DNA from 2 places in the Corynebacterium endometrii genome. Region 2 is predicted to be linked to the other one. Evidence: predicted binding sites of a transcription regulator. Region 2 holds the regulator's gene; the other holds the start of a gene.
What was found. Region 2 encodes LexA, which represses DNA repair genes until DNA is damaged. Its sites were predicted from a motif close to CGAACANNTGTTCG; they were not measured.
Positions count from the first base shown of each region.

Region 1: a site for LexA is predicted at 4,286-4,299, ahead of CENDO_RS00530 (HNH endonuclease signature motif containing protein). Genes of this name have one in related genera too.

Region 1 is NZ_CP039247.1:116,437-127,752, reverse strand. Features, by position in the region: gene CENDO_RS00550 (2'-5' RNA ligase family protein) at 1-215, shown strand, start outside; gene CENDO_RS00545 (alkaline phosphatase) at 365-1,903, opposite strand; gene CENDO_RS00540 (TSUP family transporter) at 2,075-2,866, opposite strand; gene CENDO_RS00535 (AbrB family transcriptional regulator) at 2,981-4,048, shown strand; gene CENDO_RS00530 (HNH endonuclease signature motif containing protein) at 4,326-6,077, shown strand; gene CENDO_RS00525 (DUF885 domain-containing protein) at 6,205-7,914, opposite strand; gene CENDO_RS00520 (LOG family protein) at 8,021-8,587, opposite strand; gene CENDO_RS00515 (NAD-dependent deacylase) at 8,618-9,367, shown strand; gene CENDO_RS00510 (ROK family transcriptional regulator) at 9,498-10,661, shown strand; gene CENDO_RS00505 (HAD family hydrolase) at 10,658-11,281, opposite strand.
Region 2 is NZ_CP039247.1:1,446,982-1,458,297, forward strand. Features, by position in the region: gene CENDO_RS06545 (DUF975 family protein) at 1-600, opposite strand, end outside; gene hrpA (ATP-dependent RNA helicase HrpA) at 788-4,702, shown strand; gene nrdR (transcriptional regulator NrdR) at 4,751-5,209, opposite strand; gene CENDO_RS06560 (hypothetical protein) at 5,399-5,806, opposite strand; gene lexA (transcriptional repressor LexA) at 6,067-6,765, shown strand; gene CENDO_RS06570 (DeoR/GlpR family DNA-binding transcription regulator) at 7,111-7,896, shown strand; gene ptsP (phosphoenolpyruvate--protein phosphotransferase) at 7,986-9,680, opposite strand; gene CENDO_RS06580 (1-phosphofructokinase family hexose kinase) at 10,128-11,108, shown strand; gene CENDO_RS06585 (PTS fructose transporter subunit IIABC) at 11,175-11,316, shown strand, end outside.

The DNA.
Region 1 (11,316 bases), 1.1 Mb from region 2:
AGGGCGCCGCGCGTGAACTCTCCGCCCTCAATCCGGAAGGCCGCGGCCACCGGTGGACCCCGCACCTAACCATGGGCCTGCGCATCCCCCGTGCCCAGGTGCCGGACTACCTTGCGGCCCTGGATGAGGAAACCTCACCCCACTTCCGCCACATCACCGCCCACAGGGCCGTGTTCTGGCGCTCGGGCACCGGCGAGCTCACAGAGCTGGGCTAGGGCTGGGCTAGGGCTGGGCTGGCGGGGCCAAGCAATCTGGTGGGCCCCAGATGCAAAGGCACCCGGCCGCGTATATTTCGCGGCCGGGTGAGTTGTCTCCTCGTTGGCTTAGGTGCCGGAGGGCAGCTCAGCGAGGAGAGGAAATAGTCTTAGAATCGCAGGTCACCGGGAAGAATCTTCACCAGGCCAGTCGCCTGAGCGATGGCCGCCAATGCCTCGATTACCGCCGCCGCGATGCCGGCGCCGGCAAAGCCGGAGGAAACGGAGGAACCCTCAGGCTGAGAGGACGAGCCCGTGGAATCCCCACCGTTGCCGGAGCCCTCGCCGAACCACCAGTCCTCAAGGGTCAGCTTCGCCACGGTGGTGTTATCGATGTAGTCACCGCGGACCGGATCGGTGCCGGTTACCTTCGCCTTGATGTCCTCAGAGCCCGCACCCTTGAAGAAGAATGGGACAACCTGGTTGGTGTGATCGCCGGAGTACCAGTCGTGGCCCTCAGGGATGATGCCCTTTTCACCATTCATGGCATTGAAGCGGACGCCCTCGCCGCCCTCGCCGCGCTCTTCGGCGCCGGAGAGGTAGCCGGTCTCATGGTCAGCGGTGACAATCAGCAGGGTCTCATCCCATGAGGAGTTCTCCTCCACCCAGGCAACCGCCGCGTCAACCGCCGCGTTGAAGTCCTGCACCTCTTCAATCTCACGCGCAGAATCATTCGCGTGACCGGTCCAGTCAATTGCGCCACCCTCAATCATGACGTGGAATCCGTCTTCATCCTGGCCCAGAACGTTCAGGGCGCCCTTGGTCATGGTCGCAAGATCGGTCACGTCATTGCGAGGATCGGAATAAGGGGCCTCGGCCGCGCCGGCGCGGGCCTGCTGCAGCGTGGTGCTTACCGGCGCCAGGCCAAAGTACTTCTTATCAGCCTCAACATCGCCATTCGCCAGGGCCTCGAAGGACTCCTTGGCCTCTACATACTGCCAGCCGGCGGAGCCGTTCTTCAGGGACTCGAAATCAGCCTGGGACAGTGCGGAGTAATCCGGGGTGTCACGCTTGACGTTGGAATCATCATATTCCGGGTGGCCCGCACCCATCACCACGGAGAGATCAGACTTGATGATCTCATTGGCAATCTCGGTGTAGTTGTTGCGGTTCTTGTTATGCGCGGACCAAGCGGCCGGGGTGGCATGGAAGAACTGCACGGAGGACACAACGCCCGCGGCCTTGCCCTGAGCAATTGCGCGCTCGGAGGTGTTTTCCATCGCGTGGCCGTATGCCGATACGCCAAGGGTGCCGTTTTGTACCTTCATGCCCGTGGCCATGGCGGTGCCGGCCGCGGCGGAGTCCGTGGCGCCCTCATCCACGTAGGTGTGGGAGCCCCATGCGGCCTCCGGATCGTAAGAGCCACCATTGGGGAAGGTGGTCATGGACAGGCGGTTGAAGTCCTCGAAGGTCTGCACGGACTCGCCCGGCTGCTCCGTGACGGCACCAAACTCGCCGTCAACGGTGTACTTGGACTGGCCGGTCTCATAGATGTTGTTGTAGGCGATGTGACCGTAGCCCATACCATCGCCAACCATGTAGATAATGTTCTTCGGGGCGTTAGATTCCTGGGCGTAAGCCGGCGCCGCCATGCCTGCAACCAGGGAGGTTGCCACCAGCGGGGCGGCGATGCGAGCGTTAATGCGCATTAGGTGATTCCTTAACAACTAAAAGTGACTAGCTTCCCGCGCTAATGCCAGCTGCTTGCCAGCTTCAGCGCTCAGACCGGGAATCTACAAGCCCTTTATGTTATTTCGAGGAACCCAAAGTTAACTCTCCCGAAAGTCTAAGTAACACGCGCCTTGGAAATCTCTGGCTCCTCAAGGTTCACCCGGGCGGGCTACCCCCCACTGCTGCCACGAAAGGTAGCCGCACATGACAATGACGAGGGTCAACAGGGCGTATCGGATGAGCTTGGCGCCGCCACCCAGGACGGTACGGGCGCCCAGTTGGGCGCCAACGATGTTCGCGATGGCCAGGACGATGGCCAGCCCCCAAATGACGTGCCCGCCGGCGATAAAGGTAACCAGCGCGCCGACGTTGGTGCAGGTGTTGACCACCTTGGCCATGGCCGCGGAACGAAGGAAGTTCTGGGAGAAGATGGCGGTGAAACTCATGATGAGAAACATGCCGGTGCCGGGGCCGAAGATGCCGTCGTAAAAGGCGATTGCGGCCACCGCGCCTAGGGCTGCCCAGACCCGCCAGCCGGCGCGGGGGACCTCGGACGAGCTGGCGCCGAAGGCCGGGCGAAGCGCGACGAACGCGCCGACGCCAAGCAGCAAGACGATGACCAACGGGCGCATGACCGCGGAATCGATGAGGGACGCCGCCAGCGCGCCGATGCCAGAACACGCCATGGCCACGCCGCCATAGATGGCCAATTCCCGCGCGGGCGGGCGGACCTTGCGGTAGAGCGTGAACGCCGCGGACGCGGTGCCGGAGACCGCCGCGACCTTATTGGTAGCCAGGGCTACCGCCGGCGCCATCTGCGGAAACGCCGCCAAGATCAGAGGAATCAGCACCAAGCCTCCCCCGCCGATGACCGCGTCAACCCAGCCGGCGGTGGCCGCGCCGCCAACCAGCAGCGCCCAGGTACCCATGCCAATATCCATGCAAGAAGTTTTACACGGCCGCGGGGGCGATCGCGAAGAGGGAGGTCCTGCGGAACACAGCGTAAGGTGGACGGGGCTTAAGTAGACACAACGCAGAAGTAAAAGGAGGCGGGCATGGCGGTGGCGCGCTGGACCGTGGTGGTAGCGGCCTCCCTGGGCCTGGGTTGGCTATTTACCCGCTGGGGAGTGCCCGCCGCCTGGATCCTGGCGGCGATCATCTGCTCCGCGGCCATGGCACTAGGCACGGGTAAGGAACTAAAGCTCGCCGCGTTTCCATACACGCTGGCCAGGGGGCTAATCGGCATGCTGGCCGCGCTACCCATGAGCGTGGCGGCGGGCGGCGAGCTTCTACGATTTTTGCCGCCCGGTCTCTTTGTCTCCATCCTGACGGTGGTGGTGGGCATCCTGGGCGGCATGCTGCTGCACCGCGCCCAGCCCAGGGCAATCTCCTGGGAGACCGGCATCCTTTCCATGCTGCCGGGCGGCGCCTCCATGATGCCCATGCTGGCCGCTGAACTGGGCGCGGACTACAGGTACGTGTCCCTGACCCAGTACCTTCGCCTGCTGGTGGTGAGCTTCTCCCTCCCGCTAGTCACGGCGCTGATGGTGCTACCCGGTGACCGCGGCGGGGCGGGCGGCTTTGGCCAGCCCTCTCACACCTGGTGGGTCATACTGCTCGTTGTGGCCATTGCGCTGGTGGGCGGCCCCGTGGCCAAGAAATTGCGCATACCGGCGCCCTATATTTTTGGCCCCATGTTGCTGACGGTCGCGGTAGGCCTCGCCTTGCCCGACGGCACCACGCTCGCCCCCATCGAACCCCTCCAGATTTTTGCGTTCTTGGCTATCGGGTGGATCTGCGGCGGATCGTTGAGCGTTGACGCGTTGAAGGCCTTTGCCAAGCAGCTGCCGGCGACTATCGGGTTTATCGCCGCGCTGATGGCGGTGTGCGCGTTGAGCGCCTGGCCGCTGGTGTGGTGGCTGAATATCACCTACTTCGAGGCCTACCTGGCCACTACCCCGGGGGCGCTGGAGACCGTGCTGGCCCTCGCGGCCGAGGGCGGGGCGACCGCCGCCGTAGTAGCCGTCCAGCTCATCCGCATCATCTTTGTGCTAGGTATCGCCAGTTATCTGCCGCAACTACTCAACCTGGGCCGGGGCTGGAAGCGGAGGCACGGCCGGTAGTTTGGCGGGGCTGGGGTTGGGGCCTGGCGGCGGCTGGGTTTGGGGCCTGGCGGCGGGGGTATACGGCCGGTTGATTGATTGCCAATTGCATTGTGCAAGCCTCGTGAGGGCGGCCGCGTTGATCGAGCTCAGCGGGGCATGACAGTGGACGGTTTCGCGGCCGGTCCGGCGATTTTACCCCCAAGTGTTCGAATTTAAAAATTGCTATTGACGAGGGAAAATAGTGGTGAGATAATTAGAACATCTAATCGATAAGGGGTCCGGGAGGGGGGTCACGGTGCGTACCAAGAGTCAACAGATAAATGCAACGGTTGAGCGCGCCGTCTCCGCGCTCTCGGAGCTCAAGGATCTGATGGCGAATGTTGACGATATTTATTTCGGCTCAATCTGCGACTCGCTCGAACGCCTTGAGTTTGCCGTGAACTATAAGACCATCACGGATGCCGCATTCGCGTTCATCGCGGAACGTGATGACGCTGGTCGCCGCGTGGGCTCAACCAAAGCCGTTGATTACCTAACCGCCCGCCTCCACATCACCCGGCAAGAGGCATTTGCCCGCATCAAGGCCGGCAACATGCTCTTCGCCGAGGAGGAAGAAACGGAACTGGACTTGGGTCCGGAACCGGAGCCGGAGCAAACCGAAGCTGATTTCTCCGCTGCGGAATCTGAAGAGGCGCGCCGCCGGCGCGAGGAAGAAGAGGAACGCCGCCGCGAGGAAGAGCGGCACAAAGCCGAAGAGGAGGCCAGGCGCCGCAAAGAGCGCGAAGCCAAGAAGAAGGAAGAACTGCGCAAGAAGCTGCTCGAGGAAGCCGCACGGGCCGCGAACCGCGAGAAGGTGCAGATGATCGAGCAAGAGCTGCGCGCACTCGTGAAATACAGCCAGCCCGGCCCCAATGAACTTAGGCTCCAGGCCCTCGATTACGCCGAGACCCACAGCCTGGACGATACCCGCGCTTGGCTCCGCAGGCTCGTTGGCAAGGCTAATGCCAACGCGGTGACCCCGCGCAATAAGAAGGACCCCTACGCCTCCACGCGCAAGCGCGAGTTATGGATATCCCGTCCGGATCAGGACGGGGGTTGCCGCATTGGCGGATACCTGGATGCGGTTACCGCGACGCTGGTGAAAAATGCCCTGGCCCCCGCATTACAGCCGGGTGGGCCGGATCTTCCGCCCGAGGAAGACACCCGCACGGTAAATCAACGCCGCCATGATCAGCTCGCTGCGATTGTGGCCAACTGGTCCGAGGAGAAGGCCTCCAAACACCCAAGCGGCGGCCTAGGCACCATCGTCATCTCTGCGACGGTAAACCAGCTCAAGGAGCTGAGCCCCGATACGCTGTTGCCCACCACCGTGGGCACCATGCTAAGCCCCAACGACCTGCTGCGCCTGGGCGCTGCAGCCAGCGACTTCCTGATGATTACCGATAACAAGCAGTTCAAGCCCCTAGCGCTTGGGCAGGGACAGCGCACGGCGAGCTTCTTCCAACGCATCGCCCTGGCCGCCGCATACATGGTGTGCACGGAACCCGGGTGTGACAAGCCCGCGAGGGAGTGCGACATGCACCATATGGTGGCGTACTCGATGGGCGGGCCGACGGACGCAAACAATATGTCGCCCGTCTGCCGCTGGGACCACGTCAATATCAATGATTACCGGGACGGCCGCAACAACATGGGCTACATCGACCGGGACCCCGAGACCGGCCTGGTTGGCAAGTACCACGCGGACGGAACATTCGAGGTCAATGAGACCGTCGGAGCCCAGATGGGAGCCACCCGGTTGCTAAGGAACGAAGTTAACGGCACCGCCGAACACTTGACCGGCAAGCCGTGGACTCCGCCCGATGATGGCGGTGGCGGAGGAAATCCCCCAACAGACAAACGGCAGCCCGAGGGCGGGCAGGTATCAGTACAGCACGCGAACGACTTTGAGGAACATGACAATCCCCCGGCGTGGCTGTTTGAGGAAGATGACTACTACCACGTTGATGAGTACCACGCTTACGAGCCTGAAGATGGAGCGGCCTAGTTAGGCTCTCCCCGGAACAGCACGAAGCCCAGTCCCCCACGCGAAAAGTAGGGGGAGACTGGGCTATAGGCGCGTCCGCGGTGGGCAGGCAGCAGCGGGCCGTGCAGCATGCTGCCTACTGGTTGGATTAGTCCAGGATTGTCTCGCGGAGGATGGACATCGGGATGGAGCCGAGGGAGAGGGCCTTCGCGTGGAATTCGCGGGGGGTCATTCCCTGCGCTACCGCCTCATCGCGGGTCTGCTGCCAGAGGCGCTGACCAAGAGCATAGGACGGGGCCTGGCCGGCCCAACCCAGGTAGCGGTTGACCTCGAAGGCGAGGTTCTTGTCATCCATCGCGGTGTTCTCACGCAGGAAGGACTTCATGTGTGGCTTGTCCCAAACGCAGGAGCCATCAGGCATCTTCTTGGATAGGTGGAGTCCGATGTCCACCACTACCCGGGCGGCGCGGAGGCGCTGCGCGTCGAGGAGGCCCATGCGGTAACCAGGGTCATCCATGTAGCCCAGCTCCGCCATGAGCTGCTCGGCGTAGAGGGCCCAGCCCTCGCCGTGGCCGGAGTTCCAGCAGGCCAAGCGGCGCCACATGTTGAGATCCCCCTGCGCAACCTGCTGGCCAAGCTGAAGGTGGTGACCGGGTACGCCCTCATGGTGGACGGTGGTCAGCTCCTGCCAGGTGTGGAAGGTAGTCTGGCCTGCCGGTACGGACCACCACATGCGGCCGGGGCGGGAGAAATCCTCGGTGGGAGGGGTGTAGAAGATACCACCGGTTCCGGCGGGATCGATCTTGCACTCGATGGTCTTGATCTGCTCCGGGATATCGAAGTACTCGCCGTCCAAATCGCGGACGACTCGATCGGCGGTCTCCTGCATCCATTCCACCAGCGCATCGGTGCCCTCGAGGGTGTAGCGCTCATCGGCATTCAGCTTGCGCATGGCCTGGCGGATGCTGCAGTCCTCGCCGTAGAGCTCGGTGGCGATGGCTTGCTGCTCGGCTCGGATTTCCTCGAGGCGATGAAGGCCCCACTCGTAGGCCTCGTCGAGGTCCACGGTGTCACCGACGAAAAGCTTGGAGAAGCGTTCGTAGCGCTCGCGACCGAAGGCATCCTCGGTGGGGGCGTTCGGCTGCAGTTCCGCGGACAGCCATCCGGAGAACTCCTCGAAGGCTTGCTTGGCGTTTTCCACCTCGGTGGAGTCCTCGGGCTGGCCGAGTCCATCGAGCACGGAGGTGGCGTCCGCGAGGGCGTTGCACTGGCCAATGACCTCATTAATCTGGCGGGTCGCCGCCACGTGGCCATGGGAGGCGGCCTCCAGTAGGGACTTCTTGTAGCCCTCCAGCGCGTGCGGGACCTTGTCCAGGCGGGAGCGGATGGCGTCGAGCTGCTCGGGCGTCTCCTGCGGCATCTGTGCCAGGGTGTCACGAATGTCCTGGACCGGTGAGGCAAGGTTGTTGAGCTGGCGCAGATCCTCGCCGTGGTGGTGCAGATCCAGGTCCAAGACCAGGCGATCGCGCAGCACGGCGGCGGTGACGTAATCTACGTGGTCAAAGTCGTCCTCATCATCGGATTCATCGGTGGAATCATCCAAGGCGTCCAGATCCGCAATCATCTCGCGGGTACGATCAGCCACCGCGCCCCAGTACTCGGGGGAGTAATCCTGCAGCTCGCCATCGAAGCCCTCGATGCCCCACTCGGTGGCCGCGGTTGGGGATAGCTCCGCTAGGTCTGCCAGGAAGTTGTCACAGGATGCGTCCAGCAGGGAAGGCTCGCGCGGCGCTGAGTTTTCTCCCGCGTTGGATCCCGTGCCCTTGGCTGGGTTCTCTACAGAATACTCTGAAGTCATAACGGCGTAGTCTATCGCTTAGATCTGATGCTGGAAACTTGAATCACAGGTGATCTTCACCAAATTTCAGCAAAACCCCGGTTTTCTGGGAGGATTCACGGAGGATTTACTCAGCCCATTTTGGCCCCAGCGGGCTCCAGCCGGCGAATTTATCCAAAACCGCGGCGGGGTCCTCATCCAGGACTATGGCATCCACGTAGCGCTGCTTGATGAATCCCGTGGCGGCGAACTGGGCCAATAGGTCCTTAAAGGGGCTCCAGAAGCCATCGATATCTATAAGGCCCACGGGGCTATCTATGTGGCCTAGCTGCTGCATGCATAGGACCTCGGTGATTTCCTCGAGGGTTCCAATCCCGCCGGGGAGGCAGATGAAGGCCTCGGACAGCTGCTCCATGCGGGTTTTGCGCTGCGCCATGGTGTCTACCACCTCGAGCCTGGTCAGGCGGGGGTGCGCCATCTCGCGGTCCACCAGCTGCCGGGGGATGACGCCGGTGACCTCCCCTCCGGCCTCCAGCGCGGCGTCAGCGACGGTGCCCATCAGCCCGACGTTGCCGCCGCCATACACCAGCGTGATACCCCGGGCGGCGAGCTCCGCGCCCAGGGTTTGGGCGGCCTCCTTGTATTTAGGGGACAGGCCGAAAGCGGAACCACAATACACAGCAACAGACTTCATGCATTCCAGCATAAAGCTAGGCTGGGCGCCATGAAAGACGTAGCGCAGCTTGTTCGTAGCGCCCAGCGTGTGGAGGTGTTCACGGGGGCCGGCATGTCAGCGGAGTCCGGGCTGGATACCTTCCGGGACCCGCAGACGGGCATCTGGTCACGCGTGGACCCCACGGCCATGGCCAGCATCGACGCCTGGGCGCGGGACCCGGAGCCCATGTGGGCGTGGTACCTCTGGCGGGCGGAGGTGGCGCGGCGGGCGGAGCCCAATGCGGGCCATCGCGCCATCGCGCGGTGGGCGCAGGCGCTAAAAGCGCGCGGCGGGCGACTGACGGTGACCACGCAAAACATCGATGATCTGCACGAGCGCGGCGGGATGACGAACGTGGTGCACCTGCATGGCTCGCTGTATTCCTACCGTTGCTGCATGTGCGCCCGCCCCTGGCGTGGCCCCGTGGAAAGGCTGGAGGAGGCGGTGCCCCGGGCCACGCCGCCGGCCTGCCCGCTGTGCGGGAACCTGGTGCGCCCGGGCGTGGTGTGGTTCGGCGAGCCGCTGCCCCATCGCGAGTGGGATGAGGCGGAGCGGCGCATGACGGAGGCGGACCTGGTGGTGATCGTGGGGACCTCCGGCGTGGTGTACCCGGCGGCGGGCCTGCCGCGGCTGGCCCACGAGTTGGGCACGCCGATCGTTGAGATCTCGCCGGCGCCCACCGAACTCACGCCAATAGCGTCCCACTTCATCGAGGGCACCGCGGCGACGGTTCTTCCGGGGTTGGCGGATGCCTGCTAAGCAGGTGCTATAAGGGCGGCGAATTCTATAGTTATACAGGTAGTTTGGACATTTTGGGGGTAGACCATGCGGTCTAAATCTACCCCCGCAACGTTAGACAAAGCGGTCTAAATCTGTTTATTATTCACGCATGAATAAGGCAGAACCGGCATTCTCACGGCTACAAACACCAGCGGCAAAATGTCTCCACCTGGTGCGCCTTAACCCCATCATCACGCGCAGCGAATTAGTTGAACTAACCGGTTTGTCGCAGCCCACGATCACCCGGGCCGTCGGCTCGCTTTTGGACGCCGGCCTCATCCAGCAGCGCATGGACCTCACCCGCTCCCATGGCCGGGGCCGCCCCACCGTGCCGCTGGAGCTGGCAACCAATAACTGGATGCTGGCCGGCATTGCGGTGGGCACCAAATCCACGCACATTGCGCTCTTTGACACAAAGGGGCGCCCGTTGCGCGATCTTGACATCGAAACCCACGTGGCGGAGCTGACCCACGAGGACTTCATCGAGCACATCATCGCCGGCGTCCACCGCCTGAGCACGGGGCTGGACTACACGCTGGTGTCCATGGGCGTGTCCACCTCAGGGCGGGTGGACGAGGACGGCCGCGTCTACGCCCCGAACCTGGGCTGGGATGGCCTGGACGTGCCATCGCTATTGCGTAACCACTTCGGCGTGCCGGTCATCGTGAGCTCGGCGATTCCCGCAATCTTGGGCTCGGAAACTCAGGCGGCGGATCTCTCCGAAACGGCGCCGGTGCTGGTGCTTTTCGCCGACGACTCCATCGGCGCCGCCCTGTCCAATTCCTCCGGCGTCCGCCAGATTGTCCCGTTGCCCACCGTCAGCTCCGATCTGCTCAACCTCGACGGTGCGGCGGCGGAGAGAGCCCTGACCACCGCCGGCGTCCTAAAATCGCTGAAGGACGCGGGGGCGGGCCAGGAATCGTTGGCCGCGGCGGTGGCGGCGGGCGAAGATACCGGCAGTGGTGCCGGCGCCACGGCGCGGGCCATCCTGGATGAGCGGGCCAGGCTGCTGGGCGAGGTGGCCGCGGAGCTTATCGATGAATACCGCCCGGCGACCGTAGTGGTGGCGGGTTCCGCCTTCTATTCGGATTCCTCCGCGCCCAAGAAGTTCGCCGCCTCCGCCCGCGCGGCCTGCTCCACGCCCACCGAGGACGTTGAGCTGCGGATGATCCCCACCCACCGCGAGATTGTCCGCGCCGTGGCCCGCGCAGTGGCGCTGGACCAGCTGCTGCGCACGCCGCTGGCCCTTGGAAAGACCCTGGAGCGGGCCTAGCCCCGCTTATTCCTCGGCGCCTTGCGGGGCTCGGTGGCGAGGACCTGCTTGACGGAGGGGACGCCGGAGATAAGGTATGAGCGCAGGCCCACCTCGCGGGCGCCGGCCACCCATGAGGGATTGGCGTCAAAGTACAAGGTGTCCTTCACCGTCGCCCCCAGCGCGTCCACGGCCACGGCATAGGCGCGCGGATCCGGCTTAGCCACGCCGATGTCGCAGCTCATGGCAACCGCGGCGAGATCACCTAGCCACGTGTGCTTCGCGCGGACCAGTCGCGCGAGCCCCACCGGCAGGTTCGCCAGCACGCCGACCTGGTGCCCCTCATCGATGAGCTGTTCGGCGTAGGCCACCATGTCCTCATTGGCGTCAAGGCGCGCACCGAAGTCCGCGGCCACCGCCTCTGCAATGGAAAATTCCACGAGCCCCGCGCGGTTGGCCACCTTCTGCCACCACTGCTTGTCTGAGATCAGACCCGCCTCATACTCGGGGCGAAGCTGCGAATACACCCGCCAGAACGCCTCAGGGTCCTCCACTCCCGCGGCGGCCTCGATGCGCTGGCGGTCCTCGGGGCCAGGCCCTTCGAGGAGCACGCCGTAGAGCGAGAACACAACATTTGGCATGCCCCCGATTTTAGCCATTACTCCCCCTGCGGGTT
Region 2 (11,316 bases):
CATAATGACGTAAATTAACAGCGTAGGGCCATAATTCAGGCTTTTGCCTATATGGCCCCAGCCCGTGTCTTGATGATCCAGCTGATGCAGAATTAGGGAATAAACGACCGGCATAAACAGACAGCTGATTACTGCCGTGATTACCTGAACCGCCAGTTCAGCCCCCTCGCCACTCGTTGAAACGAGACCAGTCCCAAAGCCCAGAAGAGCGGCTACGGCGAAAAACGCCAGAGCGCCCAGGATCCACAGTGAGAAATTGCGGAAGGTCGCGGCAAAGCCCCAGCGGATGGACTCGAAAATGTCGGGGGTCGCCGCGGTGCGCGTGGCATCCCCAGGATAGAAGTCATCGATTCCGGAGCCATACCCGCCCGCGTTTCCGTAGCTTGGCAGCTCACTACCCGCGTTGTACTCCCTGTACGGATTGCCGTGTTGGGTACCAGAATATTGAGTATCCGGTGTGCCTTGGGCGCCGCGGTTCCCGTCCCCGTACCCAGGACGGTCTTCCGGATGGTCAGTAGGTTCGTAGGGCGGCCATGGCTCGCCCCGGTCGGCGCTTTCGTCCGAGCCTTGCTTATCATTTCCCCCGTAAGGCGTGCTCATCTTTTATACCTAGTGCCTTTCTACCTCTGAGTCGATACAGCCAAACTCTTTATTTCGGACCTGCAAAGCCGAGCATACTGTGTTGAAACTCATCGTCAAGACCCCTCAGCTATGGGATACTGCCGCGCCCATGCGCAGCGTCCGCGTTCACTTCAACGAAGGGAATGGGTAAACTAGCCGCTTAGTCATGACTAAAGATAATCAGCAATCCCTGGGCCCTATCCGCGCATCGCTCATACGCGAACTGGATGGCGTACCGCTTTCGTCTGTGCGCCCCTTCAAACGCAGGCTTCGCAAGGCTCGTTCTCCCAAGGCCTTATCTGCCATCGGGGCCGATATTAAAGAGGCCAAAGAGCTTGTCCAAGCAATCGACGCTGGCGTGCCGAGTATTTCCTACCCGGATTCCCTGCCGGTTTCTGCTCGTAAGGACGATATTGCAGAGGCAATCGCTAACCATCAGGTAGTGATCATCGCGGGTGAGACCGGGTCGGGCAAGACCACCCAGATTCCAAAAATTTGCCTGGAATTGGGGCGCGGCCGCCGTGGCCTCATTGGTCACACTCAGCCGCGCCGCCTAGCCGCGCGTACCGTTGCGGAACGCATCGCCGATGAACTTGGGCAAAGCATCGGCGATTCCGTGGGCTATGCTATCCGATTCGATGATCAAGTATCCAAGAATACTGCGGTCAAGCTCATGACGGACGGTATCCTGCTTGCGGAAATGCAGCGCGATAGGTTCCTCAATGCCTATGACACCATCATCATCGACGAAGCCCACGAGCGTTCCCTCAACATCGATTTCCTGCTGGGCTATCTCAAGCGCTTGCTGCCCAAGCGCCCAGATTTAAAGGTTATTATCACCTCGGCCACCATTGATCCCCAGCGTTTCGCCCGGCATTTTTCCGACGCCGCCGGCACCCCCGCCCCGGTCATCGAGGTTTCGGGCCGCACCTATCCTGTCGAGATACGGTACCGCCCGTTGGAATTTGAGGTCAACGGCAAGACGGTGGATCAGGACCCCCTGGATGGCGTGTGCGAGGCCATCGAGGAACTGATGGCCGAAGGCGATGGTGACATCCTCTGCTTCTTCGCGGGAGAGCGTGACATCCGCGACGCGATGGAGGCCATCGAGGGGCGCAAGTGGAAGGGCGTGGAGGTCACTCCCCTGTTTGGCCGCCTGTCCAACCAGGAACAGCACCGAGTCTTTAGTCCCCACTCCGGCAGGCGCATCGTCTTGTCTACCAATATCGCCGAAACGTCGCTGACCGTTCCCGGCATTCGTTACGTGGTGGACACGGGTACCGCGCGTATTTCGCGGTATTCCACCCGTACCAAGGTCCAACGGCTGCCCATCGAGCCTATTTCCCAGGCCAGCGCCAATCAGCGCTCCGGCCGTTGCGGCCGTGTGGCCGATGGCATTGCTATCCGCCTCTATTCCGAGGAAGACTTCGCATCCCGCCCCGAATTCACGGATCCGGAAATTCTCCGCACAAATTTGGCGAGCGTTATTTTGCAGATGATCTCCTTGCGCCTGGGGGACATCACGGAATTCCCCTTCGTTCAGCCCCCGGAAAGCAAGGCGATCCGTGATGGACTCCTTCTCCTCAACGAGCTTGGCGCCCTAAAGCACGAGGAAGAAAACGGGCTGCCCGTGCTCACCCGCATCGGTAAGGATATTGCGCGAATCCCGGTCGATCCTCGCATGGCCCGAATGCTGGTCGAGGGAAATTCCTCCGGTTGCCTCGACGACGTGCTCATCATCGTGGCCTCCATGACCATTCAGGATGTGCGCGAACGGCCTTTAGAGTTCCAGGCCCAAGCGGACCAGGCCCACGCCCGGTTCAAGGATAAGTCCTCCGATTTCATCGCCATGCTCAAGTTGTGGGATTACATCAAGGACTCCCGCGATGAGAAGTCCGGCAATGCGTTCCGCAAGCAGATGAAGGCCGAGTACCTCCACTACATGCGCATACGCGAGTGGTTCGATCTGGTTCGTCAGTTGCGCGATGTGGTCAAGCAGCTGGGCTGGGCGGATCGCCACCACGCGGCCAACGAGCGTGACTCGGACGCCATCCACCAGGCCCTGCTCTCCGGGCTCTTATCCAATATTGGTGTGCGAGATGGCAATTCCAAGGAATTCCATGGGGCCCGCAACACTCGCTTTATGGTGTTTCCGGGTTCCGCGCTGTCTAAGAAACCACCGGAATTCATCATGGCGGCCGAATTGGTTGAGACCTCGCGCCTGTGGGCGCGAGACGTCGCCGCGATTGATCCCGCCTGGGTGGAGAAGTTGGCGGCGAACCTGCTCAAGCACAATTATTCAGATCCCATCTGGTCACGTAAGCGTTCCTCCGCCCTGGTGACCCAGAAGTCCACGCTCTACGGCGTGACCGTCGTCGCAGACCGCCAGGTTCCGTACCATCGGGTCGATGCCGTGGCGGCCCGTGACATGTTCATCCGTGAAGCGCTTATCAATGGCGATTGGGATACGCATCATCACTTCTTCCATGACAACAAGGCGAAGCTCGAACACGCCTCCGAGTATGAAGACAAAGCACGCAAACGCGGCCTAGTGGTCGACGAGGACGTCCTCTTCGATTTCTATGATTCACGGATCCCGCAAAAGATCACCACAGGCCGCCATTTCGATTCGTGGTGGAAGAAGGCGCGTAAGCAAACCCCAGATCTGCTTGACTTCGATCCGGATAAGCTCATCAATGATGAGGACGAACAGGTAACGGAATCCGCCTTCCCGGATAGGTGGCTTAAAGGCTCCATCGACTACGACTTGAGCTATCGCTTCGAGCCCGGACACCCGATGGATGGCGTCACCATCATGGTGCCGGTACCGCTCCTGGCGGGGATGGATTCCGAGGGCTTTGATTGGTTGGTTCCCGGCCTGCGCGAGGAGCTGGTGACGGAGCTTATCCGTTCGCTCCCGAAGGCGCTGCGCCGCACGGTAGTCCCCGCCACCAATTTCGCAGAGCGTGCCCTGCCAATGCTCCTGCCGTACGAGGGCAGCATTACCCAGCAGTTGGCGGAAGTTCTCCGCGAGCTCGGCGGCGCAGGGATCAACTCGGGCGATTTTAATCCTTCCAGCCTTCCCCCTCACTTGAAGATGAACTACGCTGCCGTGGACAAACGCGGCAAGGTAATTGATTCCGACCGTGACCTCGCAGCACTGATTGAGCGCCAAGCGGGCCACATCAAGTCTTCCGTCTCCCGCGTCGGCCGCGACAAGGAATCCAAGGCCGTAAAGGAATGGACGGCGGAGAACCTGGGCGCCATCGAAGAGCAGGTGACGACCGTCGTGGATGGCCACGAGGTCGCCGCGTTCCCCGCCCTCGTTGCTACCAAAGACGGTGTTGCGCTCAAGGTCCATCCCACGAAGGCCGCCGCCGACGCCGCAATGGTCACCACCACACTGACCCTGCTGATGCGAGAGGTTTCAGTCAATTCATCGCAGATGGTAAAGGGACTCCCTCTCCAGCAGCGCGTGGCTATCGATTCCTATCCACATGGCGGCGCCGAGGGGTTAGTCAACGATGCCCGCATTGCAGCGATTCGCGATCTCATGATGGAGGCCGGTGGGCCCGTCCGAGACCCCCAGGCTTTCGAGGAACTAAAGCAAAAGGTAAAACCTGGCGTCCCGGGCGCCGTGCGCCGCGCCGTGGTGGGCATCGCCCCCGCTTTGGTGGAGTACGCCAACGTCGCCGCCGAGCTCAAGAAGTGGACCGGCCCTGCGATTGATGATATGCACAAGCAATTAGAATTTTTACTGCCTAAAAACGCCATCACTATGCACGGGATGATTCATTTGCAGCACCTGCCGCGCTACATCAAGGCGATGAATATCCGCCTTGAGGAAATGGGGATAGATCCGGATAGAGACGCTGACCGGCAGGCCGAGGTGGAAGAAGCGGAAGCTTACCTCGCCAACAAGCTGCGCAATTTGCCTGCTGGAAGGGAAAAGACGCGTGAGGTAAAGGAAATCAAATGGATGATTCAGGAACTGCGCGTGTCCCTCTTTGCCCAGCGCCTTGGGACCGCGCGGCCGGTATCCCTGCGCAGGGTACAAAAGGCGGTCGACAAGCTGCGTTGACTGGGTGCCTACGGCTCGTAGGCACCCACAGGTACCACCGTGAGCGCCTTAGAAGTCCTCACGATCCCGGCGGCGCATGAGGCGGATCTCCGATTCGAAGTCATCAGCACTTTCAAAAGACTTATACACCGAAGCGAAGCGCAGATACGCAACCTCGTCGAGGTCGCGAAGCGGTTCCAGAATGGCTAGGCCAACCTCATTCGCATTAACCTGCGAGCTGCCGTGGCTGCGGACGGTTTCCTCGACCTCCTGAGCCAGCCGCTTGAGCGCGTCATCAGGAACGTCGCGCCCCTGGCAGGCCCTGCGCACGCCGCGAATCAACTTGTCACGGCTAAACGGCTCCGCCAAGCCATTGCGCTTGACCACAAGTAACACGGCCTTTTCCACCGTGGTAAAACGCCCCGAACACGAGGTGCACTCTCGTCGACGGCGAATCGCAGTGCCCGCTTCCACCACGCGTGAATCGATAACGCGTGACTGTTCATGGTGACAAAACGGACAAAACACCGGAAACCCCTTTCTCCAGGCCATCCGCCACTGCGGATGCGGAAAGAAACCAAGCCAGTAAGCCACGAAATCAATGGCGCGACCTTTACGGCGAACTCAGTATGATATGGATTTCCAGTGTACTTCTTAACCGCACCTTGGCAGCAATGCGGCAAGGAGCATGATGGGATGCCCAGCTTAGGCGAAGGATTAACGTGCGATGACGGCCTGTACGGTTTCTGGGCTGGAGACCCCGCCGGGCACATCCGTCTCGGGGCTAATGCCACTCAGCCCAGTAAATACGGTGCCTACAAACAGCGCACATCCGAACACAGCTCCGACCAAATAATTAGCGCGATTAGCGCGGCTCTTTTCGTAGCTATCCTCTGTCCGCTCAGGAACAGACGGCGTTTCGCGGGCACCATTTAGTGAATTAAATGTTCGATTCTCAACACTCAGCGTTCGAACATGAGAGGAACGAAAGGCAGAAGGTTCACCGCAAAATTCATTGCGATGAGCATCCCACACGGCCGCAGGCTGCGCCGAGCGCGAGCGCACGCCGGGAATGACAGCGGAGCGAGAATCTACCTTGTAAGGGGTGTTGAGCGCGATAGCCATGCCAATGTCCTTTCGTAAAATCCCGAACGTTTCCGGCGGTTCCGTTCCATCTAAACCGTTGCCTGAGCCATAGTAGGAAACCCACCGGACAGGTTCGAACGTTTCTATCGTTTACTTGTTCGAATTAGTCTCTATGTTCGATTTATAGCACCCGTTCGAAAATATGTCCAGAAAATCGGTGATTTTTCTCGAACATTTGTGTTGGACATGCTAGAAAGGAATAGAGCTTAGATAGCGAAACGATCACTGAGGGGAAAACCATGGCCCGTAAGACAACTCCGAACAACGGAAAACCGGACCTTTCGTCACTATCTGCACGCCAGCGTCGCATTCTGGAGGTAATTAGGGACGCCGTGCTTCTGAGGGGTTACCCGCCTAGTATCCGCGAAATCGGCGACGCTGCGGGCCTTCAATCCACCTCGTCGGTGGCCTACCAACTCAAGCAGCTAGAGGAAAAAGGGTTCCTACGCCGCGACCCTAACAAGCCCCGTGCGGTGGACGTTCGCCACCTTGAACCGGCAGATAAACCAGCCAAGAAGAAGGCTCCACAGTCGGAACCCGAGGTTCCAGCTGAAGCCGGTTCGGTTAATTACATCCCGGTAGTCGGTCGCATCGCCGCGGGTTCCCCTATTACCGCGGAAGAAAATATTGATACCTATTATCCGCTGCCCGATGAAATTGTCGGCGGCGGAGACCTCTACATGCTCCAGGTTGTCGGCGAATCCATGAAAGACGCCGGGATTCTTGACGGGGATTGGGTGATCATCCGTTCGCAATCAGTCGCGGAAGAGGGCGAGTTTGTAGCCGCGCTTCTCGACGGCGAGGAGGCTACCGTGAAGGAGTTTCATCGTGACAGCACCGGCGTGTGGTTACTTCCCCACAACGATGCATTCGATCCAATCAAGGGAGACGATGCGGAAATTATGGGCAAGGTAGTCTCCGTTATCCGCAAGCTTTAGCCTCTAAGGGCTCGGCACGTGTAAACAGACATTGAATGTGGGATCAGGGTTTAACCTTGATCCCCTTTTTTAATCCGCAATGTTTATTTGCTGTGGTTTTCCTCCCCCTGCTAGTGGGTAACTTTACCGAGTTCCCGCACTCGACATAAGGAAAAGTATTTCCTCCTTCAACACTCTTACCTGTACGTTTAAGAATGTAATCCTCCAGATAATAAAGATGCACCGGAATACCTGCGTAGGTAATGCGTGTTTTCTGGAACAATTGAAGCCATTGAACAGTGCCTGAAAAGCAGGCATTTCAAGCAAGTTCGGGCATAAACCGGACAGACAAAGACTGGAGCATCGATGTACGCCGAAGAACGCCGCCGACAGATTGCCTCTTTAACCGCCGTCGAAGGTCGGGTTAATGTCACGGAGCTGTCTGAACGATTCGACGTAACCGCAGAAACCATTCGCCGCGACCTAGCCGTTCTTGACCGCGAGGGGGTTGTCCACCGCGTACATGGTGGCGCGGTAGCCTCACAGTCCTTCCAGACCGCGGAGTTGACTCTGGACACCCGCCTTCGATCCGCCACTAGTGCTAAGTCTGCGATTGCTCGAGCCGCTTTCGATTTCCTGCCACAGGGAAACGGAAGTATCTTCCTGGATGCTGGTTCCACCATCAACGCGCTGGCGGATCTTATCGGCAAGACCCCGTTGTCTGGTCACTTGTCAATCGTTTCTAACAGCCTGCCCATTGCCCTATCCCTAGCGAACAACGGTATCGACGATGTGCAGCTTCTTGGTGGCACGGTGCGCGCAATTACCCAGGCCGTAGTGGGAGATACTGCACTGCGGACCATGGCTTTGATGCGGGCCGACGTTGCCTTCATCGGCACCAATGCGCTGACCCTCGACCACGGCTTATCGACCGCAGACGCGCAGGAGGCGGCGATCAAGTCAGCATTTGTCACTAACGCTCACAAGGTTGTGGTGTTGTGCGACTCGTCAAAGCTTGGCAACGATTACCTGGTCAGCTTCGCCTCCGTCGCCGATATCGATGTAGTCATTACGGACAGCGAAGCCCCCGAAAGTTTCCTCTCTGCCCTCCGTGAGCGTGAGGTGGACGTGGTAGTAGTAGACGGCAAGTAACCGCGCCCCGGATACATCAAAACAGCCGGGCCCAGCTAAGTGCTGCGGCCCGGCTGCAGGTGTCTAATTCCTAAAAGTTTAATACACGTTTAGGCACCACGGTAAGACTCAATGCGTTCGCGAACGGCCTCTCGGGCCTCATCCGCGCTGGCGGATTCATAGGCAACCTTCGCTACCTCCTGGCACTGTTCCAGAGTGAGCTCCGCCAGTTGGGCGCCGACTCCGGCCACGGCCGTCGCCGCGGCGGACAGAGAATTTACACCCATGCCGACCAAAACGCAGGCCAGCAGCGGATCGGCGGCAGCCTCGCCACACACGCCTACCGGTACGTTGTGATCCCGGCTAACCACACAGGTGTGCTGGATCAGGCGCAAAACCGCTGGCTGCCACGGGTCCGTCAGGTAGGCCAGCTGTGGGGAAAGCCTGTCCGCAGCCATGGTGTACTGGGTGAGATCATTCGTGCCAATGGAGACAAAATCCAAGAACGGCATGATGGTGTCAGCCATCAGCGCGGCCGCGGGGACCTCAATCATTGCGCCAGGGGTTAAGCCTCGGGAACGGCACATCTCAGCAAACCATGACGCCTCCGTCGCGGTGGCCACCATAGGGGCCATGACCCAAGTTGCAGCCGCGCCCTCGCGCCCCTCGGAGGCCTGGGCGATAGCGTCGAGCTGGCGGGTCAACAGTTCCTTATTGTTGCGTGCGATACGCAGTCCACGGACTCCTAGCGCAGGATTTTCCTCATCTTCCAGCGTCGCGTAGGAAATAGGCTTATCCGAACCGGCATCGAGCGTGCGGACCACGACCTTAGATTCCGGAAAGGCCTTGAAAACCTTCGAATATACCGCGGCCTGGTCATCTACTGAAGGCTCCTCACTCGCGGAGAGGAAGGATAGTTCCGTGCGGTACAAGCCCACTCCCTCCGCCTGGGAGTCGGCGGCAATCCGGGCCGCATTGCCGTCTGCGACGTTAGCCAGCAGCTGAACACGGTGGCCGTCCTTGGTCTGGGCCGGGCCCTTCCACTGAGCGACAATCTCGGCGCGTTCGCGGTACTGGTCAACGGCAGCACGGGCTTCGGCTTCTTCCACGCCAGTGGTCACAGTTCCCACTGAGCCATCAACGAAAACAACGTCGCCGGCCTGAATATCCTTCAGGCCAGAACCTGCAGCAACGATGCAGGGGATATCTAGCTGACGAGCGATGATGGCGGTGTGGCTCGTCGGTCCGCCAAGCTCCGTTACGAGAGCTTTAATCCTCTTGACGTTCAGTGTCGCGGTGTCAGCGGGCGCGAGATCATCGGCAAAAAGAATCGCTTCGCCTTCTACCTGCGGAAGGCCAGGTTCAGCTTCGCCCCGCAATTCCGCAATAACGCGATCCCGCACGTCCTTCAAGTCTGTGGTGCGCTCAGCCATGACCCCGCCCGCGGACTCAAACATCGCCACGAACTTGTCCGTCGCGGCCACAACGGCGTATTCGGCGGAATGCCCACCACGGATTCCTTTGCGCACCGCCTTATGCCACCCTCGGTCTTTAACCATGCCAGCGGTGGCGGTCAAAACCTCCGCCGCCTGCCCCTCGGCACCGGCGGCACGGAGTTCAAGCCGGTCCGCAACCGTGCCGGCGGCTGCTTCGAAACGCTCAAACTCTGCATCCCGAGCATCTTCGGCTACTACTTCCCCACCCTGCGGTAGTTCGGGGCGCGGACGTACCCACACCGCCTCAGCGAACGCCACACCGGCGACCACACCGGTGCCCTTGACGGTGACCTTAGGCGACTCTGTCATGTTGCCTTTCCTCCTTCATGCATTCCTGCATCATCCATGTGCGCTTCTTTACGGGACTATCATCTCGCACTGCGCCGGTTGTCTGCCAATCCAATGGCTCGGGTCTTCTAGCCAATCTACGCCGTGAACGCGTGTGCATACATCTCATCTGCTTAGGCGGGCGAGAAGGCCATCTACGAGCTTTCGGCTTGCCAGACGGACTCCCGCTGTGGAGCCGCCCGCCCGTGACAATCCGTTAAATCAACAAAATCGGACTAAAACTCACACCAATAGTCTGAATTCTATTGACACTCGGACAAAACCAAACAATAATCATCGCTAACAAGCAGTGATTAAAATCGCTAGGACCGTGCTCTGATTCCAATGTCACACAACGGACCGCGACGCTGCAGCTACAGAAGCTAACCACAAGAGAATCGTAGATAAGCATCGGCAGGATTTACCCGTATGATCATAACCCTTACCCCGAACCCAAGCATTGATGCGACCTTAGAGCTGGAGGAACCTTTAGGGATAGGCGCCGTCAACCGCGCCAGCACGGTGTCCCAATTTGCTGGCGGTAAGGGAGTCAACGTGAGCCACGCGCTGCGCCTGGCCGGCGATGAAACCGTGGCGGTTTTTCCCGCAAATAAACATGACGCCTTCATCACCATCACAGCTGCATCCGATATTCCCTTCGAGGCCGTACCAATGGACGCGCACGTCCGCATGAACACCACGATCACCGATGACAGCGGCGTGACCACCAAGGTTAACGGCCCTGGCCCAATGGTCAGCGAGGAGGTCCAAAGCCAGCTTATAGAGTCGGTTATAGCCCTTGCCGCTCGAGCCGAATGGGTCGTTATGGCCGGCTCGCTTCCCCAGGGCATGCCAGCGGACTGGTACTCCCAGGTAATTGCGGAGCTTCGCGCACGGGTGCCGCACGTAAAAATCGCTGTGGATACTTCCGATAAACCAATGAAAGCCCTCGGGGACAATCTCCGTACCGCGGCGCCTGATTTGATAAAGCCCAATAGCCTAGAGCTTGGCCAGCTGACCGGAACTGACGGTTCTGCGCTGGAAACGGCGGCTGAAGCAGGAGACTTTTCCGGCGTAGTTGCGGCCGCGCGCCAGGTTAATGAGCGCGGCGTACCAATGGTCCTGGTTACTTTGGGTTCAGCGGGAGCGGCGCTGGTCACTAAAGATGGCGCCTGGATCGCAAGCCCGCCCCCGGTCGAGGTGCGCTCCACCGTTGGGGCCGGGGACAGCTCATTGGCCGGTTTCATCATGGGAGTCTCGCGCGGTTTAGACCTGCCCGGTTCTTTGGCCAATGCGGTTGCCTACGGAACCGCCGCGGCCGGCCTACCCGGCACCACCATGCCTAACCCCGAAGACGTTGATATCGCTCATACCTCCGTCGCCGCTATCGAAGGAATCCCTCTTCCTTAAATTCTTTTTGAATTCTTTTGCCTCTAGACCTAATTTTTTATCTCTCCCAAAGAAAGGGCCTAAATCATGGCCACGCGAATTATTACCCCACAGCTAGTGGGACTCGACGTTGACTACGGATCGTCTGTAGAAGAAGTCATCCTCAACCTCGCCACGCTTGTCAGCGATGCGGGGCGCGCAAGGGACGCATCGAAGCTTGCAGCCGCTG